Regions from separate parts of the Bradyrhizobium sp. USDA 4473 genome, predicted to be linked through region 1. Evidence: riboswitches for the same ligand, from Rfam matches in the RefSeq annotation. Region 1 holds a riboswitch; the other holds the start of a gene.
The links. A riboswitch is a leader RNA that binds a small molecule or an ion and turns the genes downstream of it on or off. The one in region 1 is predicted to bind glycine.
Positions count from the first base shown of each region.

Region 2: another riboswitch for glycine. It lies ahead of gcvT (glycine cleavage system aminomethyltransferase GcvT); the one in region 1 lies ahead of ACVW17_RS22890 (D-amino acid dehydrogenase).

Region 1 is NZ_JBSSGE010000001.1:4,907,352-4,910,660, forward strand. It holds partial or broken gene ACVW17_RS22890 (D-amino acid dehydrogenase) at 1-1,313, opposite strand, end outside; glycine riboswitch at 1,383-1,498, opposite strand; glycine riboswitch at 1,502-1,608, opposite strand; gene ACVW17_RS22895 (M20/M25/M40 family metallo-hydrolase) at 1,694-2,824, opposite strand; partial or broken gene ACVW17_RS22900 (ABC transporter substrate-binding protein) at 3,091-3,309, shown strand, end outside.
Region 2 is NZ_JBSSGE010000001.1:4,768,008-4,771,316, reverse strand. It holds gene alaS (alanine--tRNA ligase) at 1-856, opposite strand, end outside; glycine riboswitch at 1,057-1,149, shown strand; gene gcvT (glycine cleavage system aminomethyltransferase GcvT) at 1,292-2,437, shown strand; gene gcvH (glycine cleavage system protein GcvH) at 2,451-2,816, shown strand; gene gcvP (aminomethyl-transferring glycine dehydrogenase) at 2,973-3,309, shown strand, end outside.

The DNA.
Region 1 (3,309 bases):
CAGCCTTGCGAGCATTGGCAGGTACATCGTCGAGCCCGCGACCGAACGCCGGCGCCATCGGCGGCGTATCGAGATCGCGCCAGTCGTCGATCGCGCCTGCGACCATCTGCGCGGTCGCGGCGGATAGCGTCCAGCCGAGATGACCGTGGCCGGTGTTGTAGAACACGCCTGGAATCCGGCCGGCGCGCACCACCGGGCATCATGTTCGGCATCATCGGACGCAGCCCCGCCCACGGCACGACTTTGGATGTATCGACCCCGGGGAAATGATGGCGCACCCAATCCACCAGCGGCTGGATGCGGTCGGCCCTGATATCGCGGTTGAAGCCGTTGAACTCGGCGGTGCCGGCAATGCGGAAGCGGTCGGCGCCGAGCCTGCTGGTGACGATCTTGGCGGCTTCGTCGAGCAGACTGACGGTCGGCGCGGCGTCCCGGCTTTGCGGCGCATCGAGCTGCACCGTGATCGAATAGCCCTTCACCGGATAGACGTTGACGCGGTCGTTGAGTAAGCCCGCGAAGCGGCGGCTCGCCACGCCCGCGCAAATCACGAGGCCGTCGGCCTGCAATTCGTGCCGCGTCGCGGGCTCGGCATCGTGCGACGCGGTTTCGTTCCAGCCGATGCGGAAGCCGTCGTCGCCGCGCGCGACCGTGTCGACGTCGGCCTCATGGATGAAGCTCGCGCCGCGCCGCGCACAAGCCTCGGCGAGGCCGCGCGTGAACTTGTGGATATCGCCGGTGGCGTCGGACGGCGTGAAGAAGCCACCATAGCAGGCGGTTTGCAGCGCGGGTTCGATGCTGCGGATCTCGTCCGGTGTCACCGGCCGGCGGTCGAGCCCGCCTTGCTGCAGCAAGGTGTTGACCCGCAGGCCTGCCTCGAAGCCGGCCTTGTCGTGATAGACGTGCAGGATGCCGCGGCGTTCGAGATCGAAGGCGATGTTCTCGCGCTCGGCGATCGAGAACAGATGCTTGCGCGCTTCGATGGCGAGCCGCGTGGTCTCGATGGTGTTGCTGCGATAGCGCGCGATGCCACCGACGAACTCGCCGATCCAGGAATATTTGTGCCAGCTCGGCTTCGGGTTCATCAAGAGCGGCGCGTCGCTTCTCAGCATCCAGCGCAGCCCCTTGAGAATGGTCGCCGCGCTGTTCCAGACTTCGGCGTTGCTGGCGGACAACTGTCCGCCATTGGCGAATGAGGTTTCCATCGCGGCGTAGCGATGCCTGTCGAGCACAGTCACCTTGTAGCCGCGTTCGAGCAGGGCATAGGCCGTCGTCACGCCGGTGATGCCGGCGCCAATGATCGCAATGTGAGGCATGATGGTCTTCAGGCTCCCGTGTTGTTAGAGTCGCCGAACCACCGGTGAAACCGGGTGTTTCGACGCCCCATCTGTCACGGTACCTGAGAGCTTGATCCGCACCGGGCCGGGGCCCGGACGCGAACTATCCCCTTCGGTGGACGTCACGGCCCTTGATCTGCGGCCATGTCCGTCTCTCTCCAGATCGTCCTGACGATACAGTCCTTTTGCCTGAGAGTTTCCGGGGCGGTTGCTCCATCGGCGCCGAAGCTGACAACACGAATGTTGTCGCCTCGATCTCTCCCGCATCGTCGCGTTGGACGGCCGGACCGTAGGCGAAGCCTTAAAATTGGACAAGGCTAAATTTCGATCCGGCAGTGCCAACGTGTTGTGCAGTGCAATCAGTCCAGCGTCGCCAGCAGCGCCGCCATCAGGCGGCCGCGCTCGGCCAGGCTGTCGACCTCGATATGCTCGTTGAGCGTATGTGCATCGGCGCCGCGAACGCCGAGACCATCGAGCGTGGGGATGCCCATCGCACCGGTGAAGTTGCCGTCCGATCCACCGCCGGCGCTGCCGTGCGGAAGATCGAGGCCCATCCCGGCCGCAAGGCCCTTTGCCTTTTCGTATAGAGCCATGGTGCCGGCATCCGGCTCCCACACCGGGCGCGTGACGCCGCGCGTCACCTTGAAGGTTACGTCGTTGGCGGTGCCGGACAGCGCCAGCATGCGTTCGACGCCGCGATCGAGATCGGCCTGCCGCTTGGCCATGCTGAGCGCTTCGCCGGTGCAGGTCGTGGCGACGCAATTGACCCACTGGCCGCCATGCACGATGCCGACCGAGAAGGTGCAGTCCTCGGTGGTCATGCCGTCGATGGCGATGATTTGACGGGCCATTTCGCGGATCGCGGAGCGGCCGGAGGACAGCGTCGCGCCGGCATGGCTCGGCTTGCCGGTGGCTTCCAGATTGAAGCGCGCGATCGCGTAGCGGCCGGTGACGACACCGTTGTTCGGCCGGCCGGGCTCCGGCACCAGCACATATTTGTTGCGCGCGGCTTCCGCCTCGATGATGTCGCGCGTCGACGGTGTGCCGACCTCTTCATCGGGTGTGAACAGCACGGTGATCGGCAACGGCGTCGTGAAGGACGCGCGGGCCAATTGCCTGATGGCCTCGATCGACAGATAGTTGCCGCCCTTCATGTCGAAGATGCCGGGCCCGAAGCATTTGTTGCCTTCGCGGCGCCATTTGAGCTTCTCAATGGTGCCGACCGGGTGCACGGTGTCGAGATGGCCTGATATCAGGATGCCGGGCTGACCCTGCTTCGGATGCGGAAAGCGGGCGCGGACGCAGCCGGCAAAGCCCTGGCGTCCGGCGATGCGTTCGATCGTCGCACCCATGACCGCCATCTCGCGCGCGGCGAGATCGAGCATGCGCTCGACCGCAGCCGCGTCCCAGGTCGGGCTCTCGCATTCCACCCAGCTGCGCAGGCCCTGCAGCATCGCTTCGGAGTCAAAGGGGAGATTGGCGGGGTTCATCGTTGTTCTCTCTTGTTGTTCTGACGGCGCCGGCATCGCGCGGCGCTCACGAAAATCTCCGCCGACGATTTTGTAAAGCCAAAATCCGGCCCGCGGCCTCATTCGTTTGTGTACGTCCGATCCGGATCGAAACCGATTGACGCGCTTGGCGCTTGGTGCAAGTCTCGATTTCACAAGCCATACAGCATGTTAGTTCGCCTAAATAACGGACCGCATGCATAACGAATAAGCCGGCTTTGACCAGTTACACGTCAGGAGAGATTTGCATGTTCCCTATCTCGCGTTGGAAACGCCGCACGCTCGCGGCTGCGTTGTCGGCGCTTGCGCTGTCATTCGCACCGCAGGAATTGTCGTTTGCGCCGCAGGCGATGGGCCGCGGACAAGACCATCACCGCGGTGATGCATTCGGACCTGCGCGTCATCGATCCGATTCTAACCACAGCCTATATCACGCGCGACCACGGCTACATGATCTACGACACGCT
Region 2 (3,309 bases), 140 kb from region 1:
GGAACGCCGACGAGCGCAGATGGTCGGCGATGACGCGATACGACGCGACGTTCTGCGCGTTCGGCTCATGGCCGAGCGCCGACGAGGCTGCGTCGATCAGATGGCGGAACAGATCGGTCTCGAACACGCTCTCGACGCCCTGCAGGATGCAGGCCATGCGCTCGAGGCCCATGCCGGTGTCGATCGAGGGGCGCGGCAGCGCCACGCGCTCCTCCTTCGTCACCTGCTCGTATTGCATGAACACCAGATTCCAGAACTCGAGGAAGCGATCGCCGTCCTCCTCGGGGCTACCCGGAGGTCCGCCCCAGATGTGCTCGCCGCGATCGATGAAGATCTCGGAGCACGGACCGCAGGGACCGGTATCGCCCATCGCCCAGAAATTGTCCGAGGTCGGGATGCGGATGATGCGGTCGTCCGAGAAGCCCGCGATCTTCTTCCAGTAGCCGGCCGCCTCGTCGTCGGTGTGGTAGACCGTGACCAGCAGCTTGTCCTTCTTCAGCCCGAAATCCCTGGTGATCAGATTCCAGGCGAGCTCGATCGCGCGCTCCTTGAAGTAGTCGCCGAACGAGAAGTTGCCGAGCATCTCGAAGAAGGTGAGATGGCGCGCGGTGTAGCCGACATTGTCGAGGTCGTTATGCTTGCCGCCGGCGCGCACGCATTTCTGCGACGTCGTGGCGCGCTGATAGCCGCGCTTCTCGACGCCGGTGAAGACGTTCTTGAACTGCACCATGCCGGCATTGGTGAACATCAGGGTCGGGTCGTTGCGCGGCACCAGCGGCGACGAGGCCACGATCTCGTGGCCGTTCGCCTTGAAGAAGTTCAGAAATGTCGACCTGATGTCGTTGACGCTGCTCATGTTCATCCAATCGGAAAAAGGGGCCGGCCAGCCGCAAAAAGGCGTCATTTTCCGGCCGAACGCTTTTAGACATTGCCAGCTGCGGTGTCCAGAAACTGTGCAGCCGGATCATGGGCTTGCCGCAACAGCACAAAGCCCGTTGATAGTCGTCCGGGTGCGTTGACAGCCTTGGCGGGGCCGTGTTTTGGTCCTACCTGTAAGTAGTCACGTCGGGAGAGACTGGCCCTGTCCTGGGCCGGCGCCGAAGGAGCAACCGCCCCGGAAACTCTCAGGCAAAAGGACCGCGTGACGTCTGACATCTGGAAAGAGGCGCTGGGGTTCTCCCCGATTGCGTCCGCCGACGGGATAATACTCTCAGGCACAGCGACAGATGGGGCTTTCTGCAGGTTTCTCAAGGGGAAATAGGTCCCCGGCGGGAACCGCGAGGGCCCTGTGATGCTTGTGCGCGAAACTTCCCCGCTGAAACAGACCCCGCTGCACGCGCTGCATCTGGCGCGCGGCGCCAAGATGGTGCCGTTCGCCGGCTATGACATGCCGGTGCAATACACGGCCGGCGTGCTGAGGGAGCATTTGCACACCCGCAAGGACGCCGGTCTGTTCGACGTGTCCCACATGGGACAGCTCGTGCTGAAGGCCAAATCCGGCAAGATCGCAGACGCGGCGCTCGCGCTGGAAAAACTGGTGCCGCAGGACATCGTCGGCATCGCGCCGGGACGGCAGCGCTACGCGCAATTCACCAACAAGGACGGCGGCCTGCTCGACGATTTGATGGTGGCGAATTTCGGCGATCATCTATTCCTGGTGGTCAACGCCGCCTGCAAGGACGCGGACGAGGCGCATCTGCGAGCGAATCTTTCCGACAGCTGCGAGATCGTGTCGCTGGCCGACCGCGCGCTGATCGCGCTGCAGGGGCCGAAAGCGGAAGCGGCACTGGCAAAGCTTTGTCCAGATGTCAGTTCGATGAAATTCATGGACGCCGGCCCGCGCCGCGTCGCCGAGATCGACTGCTTCGTCTCGCGCTCCGGTTACACCGGCGAGGACGGCTTTGAGATTTCAGTACCCGCGGACAAGGCGGAAGCCCTGGTCACCGCGCTGCTCGACAATCCCGACGTGCTGCCGATCGGGCTCGGCGCGCGCGACAGCCTGCGGCTCGAAGCCGGGCTCTGCCTCTACGGTCACGATATCGACACCACCACCACGCCGGTCGAAGGCGCGCTGGAATGGTCGGTGCAGAAGGTCCGCCGCAGCGGCGGCGCCCGCGCCGGCGGCTTTCCCGGCGCCGACAAGATCCTCGCGCAATTCGCTGATGGCGCCACCCGCCGCCGCGTCGGCTTAAGGCCCGATGGCCGTGCGCCGGTGCGCGAAGGCGCCGCGCTGTTTGCCGACGCCAGCTCGACCGAGCAGATCGGCAAGGTGACCTCGGGCGGCTTCGGCCCGAGCCTCAATGCGCCGGTTGCGATGGGCTATCTGCCGACCGCCCTCTCCGCGCTCGGCACCACCGTTTTCGCCGAAGTGCGCGGCCAGCGGCTGCCGCTGAAAGTCGCCGCAACGCCCTTCATCCCCAATACCTACAAACGCTGAAGGATCGATCCCCATGACGACGCTGTACACGTCCGACCACGAATGGCTCCGCATCGAGGGCGATGTCGCCACGATCGGGATTACCGATTATGCGCAATCGCAGCTCGGCGACGTGGTGTTCGTCGAACTGCCCAAGATCGGCCGCAGCCTGAAAAAGGCCGAGGCCGCCGCCGTCGTCGAATCCGTCAAGGCCGCCTCCGACGTCTATGCGCCGATCACCGGCGAAGTGGTCGAGGTCAACGAGGCGCTCACGGCCGATCCCGCGCTGGTCAATTCGGATGCCGGCGGCAAGGCCTGGTTCTTCAAGCTGAAGATATCAGACAAGGGCGAGCTCGGCGGCCTGATGGATGAAGCCGCCTACGCCGCGCACACCGCCTGAGAGAATGAAGCAGATTGCGACCACACACTCCCTGTCATCGCCCGACTTGATCGGGCGACCCAGTACGCCGCGGCCCTTCAGCTTAACCACTGCTGTCCCGGCGTACTGGATACCCCGCTTTTGCGGGGTATGACGGCTGACAACGAGGACCCCGTCATGAACGCGCCCTTCAAGCCGATCAACGAAGCCGTCACCGATTTCGTCCGCCGCCACATCGGACCGTCACCGCGCGACGTCAACGCAATGCTGGAGACGGTGGGCGCCGCGAGCCTGCAAGCGCTGATGAACGAGACGCTGCCGGCGTCGATCCGCCAGAAGGCGCCGCTCGATCTCGGCCGCGCGCTGAGCGAGACCGAGGCGCTCGCGCATATGAGCGAGCTCGCCGCGCAGAACCAGGTGTTCACGTCGCTGATCGGACAGGGCTATTCCGGCACCATCCTGCCGGCGGTGATCCAGCGCAACATCCTGGAGAACCCGGCCTGGTACACCGCCT